DNA from 2 places in the Fulvimarina fulva genome. Region 2 is predicted to be linked to the other one. Evidence: predicted binding sites of a transcription regulator. Region 2 holds the regulator's gene; the other holds the start of a gene.

Region 1 (7,759 bases), on a different contig from region 2:
CCAGACCCTCGACCCGGTCGTGTTCGGCCGGTACGTCCCGACCGTTTGCGATGCGGCGCGACGCGGCCTTGAACAGCGTCTCGATCAGGAAGGTCGACTTGCCGCCGCCTGAAACGCCGGTGACGCAGGAAAACAGGCCCAGCGGAATCTCGGCGCTGACGTTTTTGAGGTTGTTGCCGCGCGCGCCGACGACCTTGACGGATTTGCCCTTCTTGGCCTTCCGCCTGTTCTGGGGCACGGGTACGCCCATCTCGCCGGACAGATACTGACCCGTGATCGAGTCAGGCGTCTCCATGATGTCTTCGGGCGTGCCCGAAGCGATGATCTCGCCGCCATGAACGCCCGCCGCCGGGCCGATATCGACTACGAAATCGGCCGTGCGGATCGCGTCCTCGTCATGCTCGACCACGATCACCGTGTTGCCAATGTCCCGCAAATGCTTGAGCGTGACAAGCAGGCGCTCGTTGTCGCGCTGGTGGAGGCCGATCGAGGGCTCGTCCAGCACGTAGAGGACGCCCGTGAGACCAGAGCCGATCTGCGAGGCAAGGCGAATGCGCTGGCTTTCGCCGCCGGACAGCGTACCCGACGAGCGCGAGAGCGTCAGATAATCGAGCCCCACATCGTTGAGGAAGCGGAGTCGGTCGCGGATTTCCTTTAGGATGCGAACGGCGATCTCGTTCTGCTTGTCGCTCAGGTGCTGCGGCAGGTCTTCGAACCAGTTGACCGCATGGCGAATGGAGAGATCGGCGACCTCGCCGATGTGCTGGCCGGCAATCTTCACCGCCAGAGCCTCGGGCTTCAGCCGGTTGCCGTTGCAGGCCGGGCAGGGCGTTGCCGACATGAAGCGCTCGATCTCTTCGCGCATGAAGGCCGAATCGGTCTCGCGCCAGCGCCGGGCGAGATTCGTGACGACGCCCTCGAAGGTCTTCGTCGTGGAATAGGCGCGCAGCCCGTCCTTGAACCGAAACTCGATCTTCTCTTTGCCGGTCCCGTTGAGGATGACATCCTTGGCCTCGTCGGAGAGATCGGCCCATTTGTCGGTCTGCTTGAAACCGTAATGCTTGCCGAGGCCGTCGAGGGTCTGCCCGTAATAGGGAGAAGTCGATTTAGCCCAGGGCGCGATCGCGCCGTTCTTCAGCGTCATGTTCTCGTTCGGCACCACGAGCTTGGGATCAACGGCCTGCTGCGAGCCGAGGCCGTCGCATTTCGGACAGGCCCCAAACGGATTGTTGAAGGAAAACAGGCGTGGCTCGATTTCCGGGATGGTGAAACCGGAGACCGGACAGGCGAACTTTTCCGAAAACAGCAGCCGTTCGTGCGTCTCGTTCTTGTTGCGATTCGCCCCGGCATTGGCGAGCCGCTCCTTCGGCAGCGGCTTGTCGGCGAATTCGGCGACAGCCAGGCCGTCCGCCATGCCGAGTGCGGTTTCGATTGAGTCGGCGAGGCGCGACTTCATGTCTTCACGCACCACGATGCGATCGACCACCACGTCGATGTCGTGCTTGTACTTCTTGTCGAGCGCCGGCACATCGGCGACCTCGTAATAATCGCCGTCCACCTTGACGCGCTGAAAGCCTTTTTTCTGCAGCTCCGCCAGTTCCTTGCGATATTCGCCCTTGCGGCCCCGGATGATCGGCGCGAGCAGATAAAGCCGCGTACCCTCTTCGAGCGCGAGCACCCGGTCGACCATCTGGCTTACCGTCTGGCTCTCGATCGGCAGGCCCGTCGCCGGTGAGATCGGCACGCCCACGCGGGCAAACAGCAGGCGCATATAGTCGTAGATTTCGGTGACCGTCGCGACGGTCGAGCGCGGATTTTTCGACGTCGTCTTCTGTTCGATGGAGATCGCCGGCGACAGGCCCTCGATGGAATCGACGTCAGGCTTCTGCATCATCTCAAGAAACTGCCGGGCATAGGCCGACAGGCTTTCGACATAACGCCGCTGACCCTCCGCATAGATCGTATCGAACGCGAGGGAGGACTTTCCGGAGCCGGAGAGGCCCGTCATCACGATCAGCTTGTCGCGCGGAACGTCGAGATCGACATTCTTCAGGTTGTGTTCGCGCGCGCCGCGAATGGAGATCGTCTTGAGATCGGACATGAGGAATACCGGCAATAAGAAGGGGAGCAGGGATGCGGCCTATCTATGGAAGCCCTCACCGAGTTTAAAGCACAGATTGACTCAAGGAAAGGCTTTGTTCTAACTTTGTTCCGTATCGCTGATTGGGAACCGCAAGCCTTTTCTGTGAACGATCGAGGCTCAGCCCTTTCGTGGTCGCAGGCGCGTCGTTAGGTTCGCGCGCAATCGTGTGAAGGAGTTTTTTATGGCGGGCAGCGTCAACAAGGTCATTCTCGTCGGCAATCTCGGGGCCGATCCCGAAATGCGGCGAACGCAGGACGGCAAGCCGATTGCGAACTTTTCGGTCGCGACCTCGGAAAGCTGGCGCGACCGAAATTCCGGCGAGCGGCGTGAAAAGACCGAATGGCACCGGGTCGTGTGCTTCAACGAAGGCTTGAACAAGGTCATCGAGCAGTATGTGAAGAAAGGCTCCAAGGTTTATATCGAGGGCCAGCTACAGACCCGCAAATGGCAGGGGCAGGACGGGCAGGATCGCTATTCGACCGAGGTCGTGCTGCAGGGCTTCAATTGCACGTTGACCATGCTCGACGGGCGCGGTGAAGGCGGCGGTGGAGACTATGGCGGCGGCGGGTCGCGCGGTGGTCCGCCGTCGGGCGGGTCGCGCGGCGGTGGCGACTATGGCGGCTCCGGCGGGGGCGGCGGCTACGGCGGCGGCGGCGGCGGTGGCGGATCACGCGATTTCGACGACGAAATCCCATTCTGATCCAGAGCCCTTGGGGAGGAAAGCGCGATTGCGCCTGGACCGCTGTGTTTCGACGCGTGCTTGGGTAGGCTCGATCCTCCCAATTGTCGGGCGCAGCGGCGGGAAGTGGTGGTGGGTATTTCATTCTGCAGGCCGCCGGGCATCGGGCTTTGTGAGCGTAGTTCAAATGAAATGGCGTTTGTCCGGCCTTTCGCTTGCCAACCCGGCTTTTTTCGCCGACTTTTCGGACACTGACTGATTCCGAATGTCTCGCGCGGTTTGCCGCAGTGCGATAACAGGTCTATCAAGCGCTGGCGTTTTGGTTTGCCTGTGATAGAACGCGGCCAAACCGAATGAATTGAAATGGTTCCAGAGTCGAGGTCCGATGTCCGTTCGACGTCTTGCCGATGACAGCATCCAGCCCGAAGGCTTCGCGTTTTCAGACGAGAACGCCGCTTGGGCCGATGCCACCGTCCGCAAATATCCTGAAGGTCGGCAGCAGTCGGCCGTGATCCCACTCCTGATGCGCGCACAGGATCAGGAAGGCTGGGTCACGAAGGCCGCGATCGAGCACGTCGCCGAGCGCCTCTCCATGCCGCTGATCCGCGTTCTCGAGGTTGCGACCTTCTATACGCAGTTCATGCTTCAGCCGATCGGCACGCGCGCTCATGTCCAGGTTTGCGGCACGACGCCGTGCATGCTTCGCGGAGCCGAGGATCTCAAGGCGGTCTGCAAGAAGAAGATCCATCCGGAACCGTTCCACCGCAATGAGTCCGGAACGCTGTCCTGGGAAGAAGTCGAGTGTCAGGGCGCCTGCGTGAACGCGCCGATGATCATGATCTTCAAGGATGCGTATGAGGACCTGACGCCGGAACGTCTGGAAGAGATCATCGACGAGTTCGACGCCGGAAACGGTGCCAAGGTGACGGCCGGTCCGCAGAACGGGCGGCATCAGTCCGTGCCGATCGGTGGTCTGACGTCTCTGACCGAAGATTATGACGATCTGATCGCCAAGCAGAAGCAGGAAGGCGCGCATGGGCCGGCAAACGGCTCGTCTCCTCAAGGGGAAGGCGCCGGAGAGGCGACCTCGACGCCGCCCTCGGAAGCTGGGCGCCCAGACAGTTACTCCGCCTACACCGATCCATCGATCGATGCCGGCGCCGATGCGCCGCAATCGGCCGAGGACCGGGAGAGCGACGAACTGGTCAGCGAAGCTCATTCTCCCGGTGCAGGCCAGGAAGGCGGCACGGAAAGCGGCGGGACCGATCAGGCGGAACGGGACGCGGCCGAGTCTGGTGCTGTCACGGGCGATGACCAAAGCGCGACGCCCGAGATGTCTGGCGGGACTTTTCTCGACAAGGAAGCCTCGGCCCGCGACGCCGTAATTCAGGATTTCAAGGTCGTCGACGACGCCGTCGGAACCGACATCGAACGGGCACGAGAGGGCGAGTCCGAGCCGGACCGTCTGGCCGCTGAAGGTCGCCCGATCGAAGGTGCGCGTACCGGCACGCAGGACGCAACGGCCGGACCCGTTTTCGACGACACCTTCGATAGCGCCGCTCAAGACAGCTCGGAGCCCGACGATCTCGGGGATCTCGGCGAGGGTGAGAAGCCAGCGGACCTCCTTGATGCGCCTAGGGGAGGCGAGGCTGACGATCTGAAGCAGATCAAGGGCATCGGCCCTGTCATCGAGAGCAAGCTCAACGAGGTTGGCGTCTTCCACTACTGGCAGATCGCGGCATGGCGACGCGAAGAGCTTATCTGGATCGACAACTATCTTAATTTCCGTGGGCGAGCCGTTCGCGATCGCTGGGTCGATCAGGCCAGGGAGCGGGCGGATTATGGTGCCGGCGACGGCAATTCGGAAGCTTAAGAAGGAGCGGATCGCATGCTAGCCGACAAGGACCGCATCTTCACGAATATCTATGGTCTTCGCGACAAGAGCCTCAAGGCGGCGATGAAGCGTGGTCATTTCGATGGCACGAAGGACATCATCGAGAAGGGTCGCGACTGGATCATCAACGAGATGAAGGCTTCGGGCCTTCGTGGCCGTGGTGGCGCAGGCTTTCCGACCGGGCTCAAATGGTCCTTCATGCCGAAGGAGAGCGCCGGTCGGCCGCACTATCTCGTCGTCAATGCCGACGAGTCCGAGCCTGGCACCTGCAAGGACCGGGAGATCATGCGGAACGACCCGTTCACGCTGATCGAGGGATGCGTGATCGCCGGCTTTTCGATGGGCGCTCACACCGCGTATATCTACATTCGCGGCGAGTATATCCGTGAGCGCGAAGCGCTTCAGAGGGCCGTCGACGAATGCTACGAGGCCGGCCTACTCGGCAGGGACAACAAGTGCGGCTGGGACTTCGACGTCGTGGTTCACCATGGTGCCGGTGCTTATATCTGCGGTGAAGAAACGGCGCTGCTCGAAAGCCTCGAGGGCAAGAAGGGCCAGCCTCGGCTGAAGCCGCCATTCCCGGCCAATGTGGGGCTTTACGGTTGCCCCACCACGGTCAACAATGTCGAGTCGATCGCGGTCGCCCCAACGATCCTGCGTCGCGGTGGCGGTTGGTTCGCCGGCATCGGTCGCGAGAACAACACCGGCACAAAGCTTTTCTGCATTTCCGGTCATGTCGAACAGCCCTGCACTGTTGAAGAGGCGATGGGCATCTCGTTCAGAGAGCTTGTCGACAAGCATTGCGGCGGGGTTCGCGGCGGCTGGGACAACCTGCTGGCCGTGATTCCGGGGGGCTCCTCGGTTCCGGTCGTGCCAGCCAAGGATATCATCGACGCGCCCATGGATTTCGACGGGCTGAAGGAGATCAAGACCTCCCTCGGAACCGCGGCGGTTATCGTGATGGACAAGTCGACCGACATCGTGAAGGCGATCGCGCGTATATCCTACTTCTACAAGCACGAGAGCTGCGGCCAATGCACACCTTGCCGCGAAGGCACCGGCTGGATGTGGCGCGTGATGGAGCGGATGGTCGTCGGCAACGCGAAGAAAAGCGAAATCGACATGCTGCTTCAGGTGACGAAGCAGGTGGAAGGCCACACGATTTGTGCCCTCGGCGACGCGGCCGCGTGGCCAATCCAGGGTCTGATGCGCCATTTCCGCCCTGAGATCGAGCGCCGGATCGACGAATTCTCGCGCAATGCCGATCTCGACCGGCCGCATCTCGTGGCGGCAGAGTAGGGCAGGAGAGTGCCCGCGCTTGCGGGGTGCGTTCAAGTTTGCCGGGAGCCGAGAGCGTTGAGAAGCGCTTCGGTCACCTGGGAGAGGAAGTTTGAAAGACGATGACACAGCTCAAAGTCGACGGCCGCGAGGTCGATGTTCCCGATCATTACACCCTACTGCAGGCGTGTGAGGAAGCGGGCGCCGAGATACCCCGCTTCTGCTTCCATGAGCGCCTGTCGATTGCAGGCAATTGCCGTATGTGCCTTGTCGAGGTGAAGGGCGGCCCGCCGAAGCCTGCCGCGTCCTGCGCCATGGGCGTGAAGGATCTGCGCAAGGGGCCGAACGGTGAGCTGCCGGAGGTCTTTACCACCACGCCGATGGTCAAGAAGGCCCGCGAAGGCGTGATGGAGTTCCTGCTGATCAACCATCCGCTCGACTGCCCGATCTGCGATCAGGGCGGCGAATGCGATCTGCAGGATCAGGCGATGGCCTATGGCGTTGATTCTTCGCGTTATGTGGAGAACAAGCGCGCGGTCGAGGACAAATATATCGGCCCGCTCGTCAAGACGATCATGACGCGCTGCATCCACTGCACGCGCTGTGTCCGCTTCACGACGGAAGTTGCCGGCATTTCCGAGCTGGGCCTTGTCGGCCGCGGCGAGGATGCCGAGATCACCACCTATCTCGAACAGGCGATGACCTCCGAGCTTCAGGGCAATGTTATCGACCTGTGTCCCGTTGGTGCGTTGACCTCGCGTCCTTACGCGTTCCAGGCGCGGCCCTGGGAGCTGACGAAGACCGAGACGATCGACGTGATGGATGCGGTCGGCTCTGGCATCCGCGTCGATACGCGCGGCCGGGAAGTGATGCGCATCCTGCCGCGCACGAACGAGGCAATCAACGAGGAATGGATCTCCGACAAGACCCGTTTTGTCTGGGACGGTTTACGCGTTCAGCGGCTGGACAAGCCCTATGTCCGCAAGGACGGACGCCTCCAGCCTGCGAGCTGGCCTGAAGCGTTCGCGGCGGTCAAGACAAGGCTTGGATCGACCGAGGCATCGAAGGTCGGGGCGATCGCCGGTGATCTGTCGGCCGTTGAAGACATGTGGGCGATGAAGCGCCTCATGGGCGAGATCGGTTCTGCGAATATGGATTGCCGTCAGGATGGCTCCGTCAGCCATCCGGCCGATGGCCGTTCATCCTATATCTTCAACACGACGATCGCCGGGATCGAGGATGCCGATGCACTCCTCATCATCGGTGCCAATCCGCGCTTCGAAGCCTCTGTTCTGAATGCGCGCATCCGCAAGCGCTGGCGGATGGAGGGGTTCCCGATCGGCGTCATTGGCGAGAACACCGATCTTCGCTACGACTACACCTACCTCGGCGCTGGCACGGACACACTGTCCGACATCGAAGGTGCGAGCCAGGGCTTCTTCGAGGCGCTGAAGGGCGCTGAGCGTCCCATGATCATCGTGGGGCAGGGCGCCCTGACCGGTGAAAATGGCTCGGCTATCCTTGCCTCCGCGGCAGCTCTTGCACGCGAGATCGGCGCTGTCACGGACACCTGGAACGGTTTCAACGTGATGCAGACTGCTGCGTCGCGTGTTGGCGGTCTGGATATCGGCTTTGTGCCCGGTGATAACGGTCAGACGGCAGCCGAGATGGCGTCCGGCGGTGTCGAGCTTCTCTTCAACATGGGCGCCGACGAGATCGACATCCCGGCCGGGCCGTTCGTGGTTTATCTCGGAAGTCATGGCGA
Region 2 (7,759 bases):
TCGAGCTTCCTTGCCGGCCTTCTTCTGTCCCAGTTCGAACTCTGGCGTACCGATACGACTATCTTTTCCGGCGAAGCGACCGTCTTCGTGACCGGACGGGTCGTCAGCCATGAAATGGACGACCGGAACCGCTCCCGCTACCTCGTCGAGATCCAGTCGACGACACGGCCCGTCCTGTCCCGGCCGCCCGAACGCGCGCGGATCGTCGTCTCTGGCGATCACGACATCATGCGGCCGGGAACCCGTTACGAAGGGCTCGTGCGCCTTCGTCCACCCTCCGGGCCGGCGTTTCCGGGAAGCTACGACTTTGCCTTCGCGCCCTATTTCGAGGGTCTCGGCGCCTACGGCTTTTCCCTCGGCAGCCCGAAGCGGCAATCGGATCTGGGCACGGACGGGGCCGGACCTACACTCGCAGAGCGCCTTCAGACCGCCATCTCCGGCCTGCGCGGGCGGGTGACCGACCGCATCCGCTCTGTCATTCCCGGCCAGCCAGGCGCTGTCGCAGCGGCCCTGGTGACCGGTCAGCGGGGCGGCATCGACGAGGCGACCACCGAGGCCCTGCGCGCGACGGGGCTTGCGCACATTCTCGCCATCTCGGGTCTCCATGTCGCCCTTGTCGCCGGTTTCGCCATGGTGTCCATTCGCCGGTCCCTCGTCTTCGCAGGCGCGCTCGCCCTCGTCTGGCCGGTCAAGAAGATAGCCGCCATCGGCGCGATCTGCGTCTCGAGCTTCTATCTCGTCCTCTCGGGCTCCAGCGTCGCCACCGAGCGCGCCTATCTCATGCTTCTCGTCATGCTGATCGCGGTCCTCTTCGACCGACCGGCGATCACCATGCGCAATGTCTCGATCGCGGCGATCCTCATTTTGGGGTTCACGCCCCATGCCGTGATGACTGCGAGCTTCCAGATGAGCTTTGCCGCGACGATCGGTCTTGTCGGTGTCTATGGTGCCTACAGCCGATACCGGGGCCGGCGATCGGACAGGTTCGCGGACGGGCCCGCGCGCGCCCTCGTCGTCTTCTTCACCGGCACGGCGGCAACCGCGCTGATCGCCGGTCTTGCGACCGCGCCTTACGCAATCTTCCATTTCCAGCGCTTCGCACCCTTCGGGCTTGTCGCAAATCTTCTCGTGATGCCGCTCTTCGCCCTGTTGATCATGCCGATGGCGCTTCTCGGCGTCATCCTCATGCCCTTCGGCCTCGACCATCTTCCATTCGCGATCGTCGGCGCCGGGCTCGATCTCCTGATCGCGGTCGCCTCAGAGCTCAGTGCGCGCCTGCCGGACCAGAGCACCGGGCTTGTCCAGCCCGCCGCATTGATCGCGCTGACCCTCGCGCTACTTGCCTTCTGCCTTCCCGTGGGACGGCTCAGATGGCTCGCCGTACCGGTTCTCGCGATCGGTCTGGTGCTCGCGGCAGCGCGTGCCACCCCGCCCGAACTGTTGATCTTCGAGGATGGCAAGACCTTTGCCCTTCTGGAGGGCGGCTCGATCGCCTATTCGAAAGCACGACCCAACGGCTTCGTCTCCGAGCAATGGGACCGGGCCTACCTGACCGAGGGAACCCAGCGCGGCCTCATTCCCGGCCTCGAAGACTGCGAAACGAAGCTCTGCCAGTTCACGACACGCAGCGGGATCACCATTGCCTACACCACCGACTATCGGCTTCTAGGCGCAGCCTGCGACAATGCCGATATCGCTTTCGTCGCGCGGGCAGCCCGCATCCGAACGTGCCGGTCGGGTGCCCGCCTCGTGACCCTCAGGACACTGCGCCGAAGCGGCTCGCTCGCCATCAGCCGCGATCCGGCGACCGGCGCGATCGAAGTCCAACGTGCCATCTCCGAGTTCCCTGCCGACTGGAATCGCCACCGCCTTGCGCCCTGGCCGGAATACTGGCGCAAACCGGACGTGGCTGAATGACCTGTGCGGCCCGGGACGTGGGCCGGAGCCCGGATTGTGATCAGTAGCGCCGGATGAGCCCGACGAGCTTGCCCTGAACGCGCACCCGGTCGGCGCCGAAGATCCGCGTCTCGTAGGCCGGGTTCGCCGCTTCCAACGCGATCGTGTCGCCCTTCTTGCGAAAACGCTTCAGCGTCGCCTCTTCATCATCGACGAGCGCCACGACGATCTCGCCGGGCGTTGCCGTATCGCCCCGGCGGATCACCACCGTATCGCCATCAAGAATGCCCGCCTCGATCATCGAATCACCCTTCACTTCGAGGGCGTAGTGCTCGCCGCCCATGATCATGTCGGGTGGGATCGAGATGGAATGGGTGTTGTGCTGAATCGCCGAGATCGGAACACCGGCCGCGATCCGCCCCATGACCGGGATCGAGACGTTCTCGTTTGCCCCGCCGTCTCGCACCGTCTCGCGCGCTTTCGCCGGCTGGCCCTTGGAGCCTTCAATAACGCTCGGCGTGAAGCCGCGCTGGGCGGGCTGAGGCGGTCGAGCCACTTCCCCCCGGCGCATGGCATCCGGCAGCTTGAGAACTTCGAGCGCTCGCGCCCGATTTGGCAGGCGGCGAATGAAGCCGCGCTCTTCCAGCGCGGTAATCAGACGATGAATGCCCGATTTCGACTTCAGCTCCAGCGCATCCTTCATCTCGTCGAAGGATGGTGGCACACCGGTCTCGTTCAGCCGGGCGTCGATGAATGTGAGAAGTTCGTGCTGCTTGCGCGTCAGCATGCGTCTCGGGGCCTCCAAAACAAATCCTGAACAAGCCTATATGTTCTTATTGTGTTCCGCAAGTGGCGAATCGGAACGAATCGGGAATTGTGGGCGCAAACGCTATTCGGGATTGACGAGGTAAAATCGGAACGCGCTATCCGGGATTGGTGATGTTACACCAAGCCATAATTTCCGGTCGTTTAGAGGACTTTTTGGCCTTCAAATTGGGTCCTCAATCCCTGTCCGCGCACGTCACCAAAAGGCCCAATACCGATTAAATTGAACTTGCCATTCTTTTCAGTCGCTTAGTCGTCCTTCTTTGGTGACCTAGAACGTAGGTGTTCGAGTTTTGGTGACGCTGATTGGTGACCCTCATCGGAACTGGTCCGCTCCCAAACACCATCGTTCAGTTGATGGAGTCCAACTGTCGTTAGGCGGCTAAGGCCGCGATAATACTCACACTGTTCGTCGATCGCTTCTGCGAGAGCCCTTGCTGCTTCCTGCTTCCTATTGTGAAGCTTCCAAGCCTCTTCACTATCTTCGGTGAAGGGGTTCGTGTTCGTAACGTTGACTGGAAGATTGGGGAGCTGATCGCCGAAGATCGTCCATAGGGCGTCGTACAAATGCCATTTGTGCATTCGGCGCTTCTGATCGTCGAAGTCGCGTATCTCCAGATCGATCAAGCGAGAGATCGCTACCAGCGTACTCGCGGGCATTCTCGTGCGACCCATCATGTAATTTTGCAGGGATCGATAAGGAATTCCGGTGGCTTCGCCGAGGTCTTTGACCGACCAGCCCATCTTCGCCAAGCCGGCGCGAACTGCTTGGATGATATTTTTATCGAGATCAGGCATTGTGCTTTACGCTAAACTGCGTAATTAAAAAAATCATGATGCACCAAAACAGCGTAAAATCACGGCCCATAAAGCTCTCACTGACGACACAGGTGGCGGGTTCGCCCTCGCTCTATGTCGCCGTTAGAGCCGGCTTCGTCAATCAGGGCTCTTCGCTCAATAGGTGGTGCCGGGACAATGCTGTGAACCGCCAGACGGCAGAGAAGGCGCTGAAAGGCGAACGGCACTCGCGGCGAGCGCAGCAACTCATTGAAACGCTGATCTCTGCCTCGCTTGGGTTTCAGGCAGTCAAATGAAGCTCAATTGGCTGCCTTCGCCTTCTCTCGCTTGCCTTGCCGAAATGCGACGTGAAACTGCTGCTCGGCTCCTACAGAGAGCAGCGACGCAGCCCTCATCCATATGGCGTGGCGCGTCCTTGGAAGTCCGTATCGTCAAAGGGCGCGGTGGGCGTTCCGGCCTTCAATACGAAGTCCGTCTCGACAGCCTTCCGGTCGAACTTCAAGACGCTTGGAAGGCCTCTCAAATGGCGCTCGAACCCGCTTCGAAGCCTCTTTCAACGTCAGGCCTCGCCCTGAAATGGCAGTGGTTTCGCAAGAACTTCGGCGCTGTTCTGGCAACCGAACCCCATAGCGCGGCCAGAGCCCAGGCTATCGACGAGCTGATCGGCGTCGAAACGACGGACTGGCGCGGCCGGTCGATCAAGTTCGCCCGAAACACGATCTACACATGGCTCCGCGAATACGAGGCGAAAGGAGCGGCTGGGCTCGCGCGAGGCCGGCGGACGGATGTCGGCACCACGCGCTATCACGTCTCGAAGCGCTGGGATGAATTCGTGTCCGGCCGGATCGATCGCGAGGCGATGGAGCGGATCGGCGACGGGATCAAGCAGTACCTAGGCGGATGCATCAAGGGCGGAGAGAAGCGCAAAATCGTTCTCTTCCTCGGCCGGGAAAAGCTGAAGGAACTGACGGCGCTGCATGGCGTCCGGCCAGCCGACGAACGACTCTTCAACCGCGTGTGCGAGATCCCGGTTCGGCTCTATCGCGACCTCTACCACCTTCGGCAGGTCTATGAGTTCAAGCGCGACCGGAAGCGGTTCGACGACGCACAGCCCCGCATCAAGCGCACGACGGTCGGGCTCCGGCCTATGCAGTATGTCGTAGCGGACGTTCACCACTGCAACGTGCTTGTCCAGCGCGACGACGGCACGACCACGACGCCAAAGATCATCGCTTTCATGGACATGGCGACACGGCGCGTCTGGTGTCATTTGATCCAGTTCGACGGGCGCGGTGCGGTTCGCAACATCGATGTCATCACGGCCTTTGTCGAAATGGCTTGCGACCCGCTCTATGGGCTTCCCGAACACCTTCTGATTGACAACGGCAAGGAATACCTCTTTGCCGATTACGTCGCGGACGCACTTGCCCTCAACATTCGCGGGTTCGGCGAGGATGCATCCCACCGGGTCCACCGGGCATTGCCCTACAACGCGGCGGCGAAGCCGATCGAAGCGTGGTTCGGGCACTTCGAACAAACCTACCTTTTCAGCCTTCAGGGCTACATCGGCGACGATCGCATGAAACCGATGCAGGAGAAGCCCGGACGGCTTCCCGCTGCCTTCGGAACGTTCGACCAGTTCGCCGCGCAGTTCCAGGCGCTTCTGACGGCCTATGAGCACGTCCCGCAGCAAGGCGACCTCAAGGGACAATCGCCGCACGAAGCCTTGCGCGGTCATGTCGAAGGCGGATGGGCCGCGACCGTCATGGACGAAACCAGCCTGACGAGCGTCTTCACGACACCCGAAACCCGCATCGTCGATCGCGGCATGTTCCGATGCGCCGGCCGCGTCTGGTACGCGCCGGATGTCGGCTCGGAAACCAAGATCGTCGTTCGCATCCCGGCATGGCACGGCTTCAACGCGCTTCGCGTCGAGACCATGAAGGGCAAGCCGCTCGGCATCGCAAGGCCGCAAGAGGAAGTCGCGTTCACCGATCTTCGCGGTGCGAAGGAAGCCGGCATGCGCAAGACGAAGCGGCGCAAGGCGGTTCGTGATCTCGACACCGCCTATCCCTCGATCGACAGCAAGTCCGATCTCGCTGCCTTCGCGAGCCGGCAGTTGCCGATCGCCGCGAACGATCCGAACGGCATCGTTCAATATCGAGGCCGGGACGCCGACGAAAACCTTCTCGCGATCACACCGGACAAGTCCGCAGCAAGCGCTTCCAATGCCCGTCGCCAGTCGATCCGAGAAGAGAACGACGAGATGACGAGCTTGCTTCGTGAGGCTCGTGAACGGAGGGCGCGCAATGCTTCATGATCGCTACCCGCTCCCGCCTATGACGATCCGCAGCTCGGCTATGGATGACATCATCGAGCGCGTCGATCTTGCGAGCGGCATCCGGCCCCCGGCTCCGGTTCATGTGATCGGCCGTGCCGGAACCGGAAAATCGACTGCGCTTCGGATGATCGCGAAGGAACGCGGCTACCACTATACCGAAGCCGAATATGCTTCGAAGAGTGTGGAAGGGCTTTATGCCTCGATCCTTCGGGATTGCACGGAACTCTACGACGTTCCGAAATGGCGCGCGAAGAAGGTCGCGGCAGTGGAACAGATGCTTCACCCCCGACAGACGCTTGCCCAGAATGGCGAATGGGATTGGGTTCCGAGCGTCCTCGTCGTCGATGAAATTCAACAGGTCGAACTGACCTGCCTTCGCCAGCTCCTACAGACGGCCGAACGGGCCGGCGCGCTTCTCATCCTTGCCGGAAACGAGCGCGGCCTTGCGAGCGGGCGCGGCCGGCCGGCCGAAGACCTTGAGCCGATCACAAGCCGGCTCGCCATCCGTATCAAAATCGAAGGTTGCTCAAAGCGCGATTGCGAACTGATCGCTTCGAAGCACGGCGTCGAAGGAATGCCGGCCTTCCGGGCATGTGTCGCCTACGGTGCCGCCCACAATCTTCGCGAACTCGTCTCGCTCCTTGAGATCGCTCGCCAGATGGCGACCGGTCCATCGATCGATGAGAGCGCCGTTCACCATGCCGCCATGGTGAAGCACGGCAAGAAAGAGGCGGTGAAACTTCTGAAAGCACATCACGAGGAGGCATGAGACGGACCATGCGCAACGACTTTGAAACATGGGCAGAACGCACAAGATTGTTCTCGTCTGAGAAGAGTACCGCTCGCGACGACTTCGCCGGCGAATTGGAGTGGCTGGTTCGCCGGATCAAGCTTCTTCACTGGGCTATGGATGTCCTTGCTAATTCGGAGTTCCGGACAGACCAAGACAACGAATGGCTCTGGAATTTCTCTCAAGTCGCGTTCGACATCATCCTTTCAGATACGAAGAGGGCTCATCAGATGTCCCGTCGTGTCGCAGGCAAAGAACTGCCCTCGCCAATGCAGCTTACACTAGACGCTCTTCGTGCCGTCATGTTCGACGAACTCAAGGCGCAAGGGATCAAGGCTGGCGAGATCAACGCCCGGATCGAAGCGAAGATCGCAGTCGTCGCGGAAGCTGCGAAGCGCCAGATCGCCGAGCATTATCCCGACGAAGCGGCTTAGGGTGCGCCATGCTCACCCGAAACCAGACGGCCGTTCTTCATGTCGCCAAGCGCCAGCTCGGGCTTGATGACGAGAATTATCGAGCGATCCTCAAGGCGAAGGCCGGCGTCGAAAGCGCTGCCGACCTGAACCTTCCCGGCTTCTATGATGTCATGGAGCATTTCGGGAAGCTCGGCTTCAAATCGACATGGAAGAAGCGAAACTTCGGAGCGCGGCCGGGAATGGCCTCGCCCTCACAGATCGGACTGATACGCGGGTTGTTCGCCGAATGGGCGGACAACGCGACCGATCCCGACGTTTCCCTCAACCACTGGCTTGATAAGTCGTTCGGCGTCACCGCGTTGCGGTTCGTCGATAGCGACACGGCGAGCAAGGCGATCACCGCCCTGAAGCGGATGACGGCGCGCAAGCAATCGCAGGATCAAAATTAAAGGCCTTTCAAAGGCCGCTGAAGCGATCGGCAGCGTTCCACGGCGCTTGGTAGCGTCACGCAGGTTAATCGCTCTCTACGGGCTTCTTGATCAATCGAACGGAAATCAACAATGGCAGAACTCGGACCCGAATTTCTGAACACGATCGGCGCGCACCCGGTCGATGTCGTAAATGCCTTCCTCGAAGACCTTGTTCATAGCGATGCCGCTGTCGAACTGTTTCTGTCCTCACTTGAGGCTTCGA

The links. The regulator LexA, encoded in region 2, represses DNA repair genes until DNA is damaged. The targets are predictions, from matches to a motif close to TGTTCNNNNTGTGTTCNG.
Region 1: the regulator LexA is predicted to act here: its motif matches at 2,197-2,214, upstream of uvrA (excinuclease ABC subunit UvrA).

Annotation. Positions count from the first base shown of each region.
Region 1 is NZ_JBDJAC010000002.1:109,190-116,948, reverse strand. Features, by position in the region: gene uvrA (excinuclease ABC subunit UvrA) at 1-2,101, opposite strand, end outside; gene ABDX79_RS04100 (single-stranded DNA-binding protein) at 2,325-2,843, shown strand; gene nuoE (NADH-quinone oxidoreductase subunit NuoE) at 3,208-4,695, shown strand; gene nuoF (NADH-quinone oxidoreductase subunit NuoF) at 4,711-6,015, shown strand; gene nuoG (NADH-quinone oxidoreductase subunit NuoG) at 6,117-7,759, shown strand, end outside.
Region 2 is NZ_JBDJAC010000018.1:397-8,155, reverse strand. Features, by position in the region: gene ABDX79_RS18045 (ComEC/Rec2 family competence protein) at 1-1,917, shown strand, start outside; gene lexA (transcriptional repressor LexA) at 1,958-2,683, opposite strand; gene ABDX79_RS18035 (helix-turn-helix domain-containing protein) at 2,971-3,519, opposite strand; gene ABDX79_RS18030 (hypothetical protein) at 3,555-3,815, shown strand; gene ABDX79_RS18025 (hypothetical protein) at 4,043-5,839, shown strand; gene ABDX79_RS18020 (AAA family ATPase) at 5,829-6,629, shown strand; gene ABDX79_RS18015 (hypothetical protein) at 6,638-7,084, shown strand; gene ABDX79_RS18010 (regulatory protein GemA) at 7,093-7,515, shown strand; gene ABDX79_RS18005 (hypothetical protein) at 7,627-7,759, shown strand, end outside.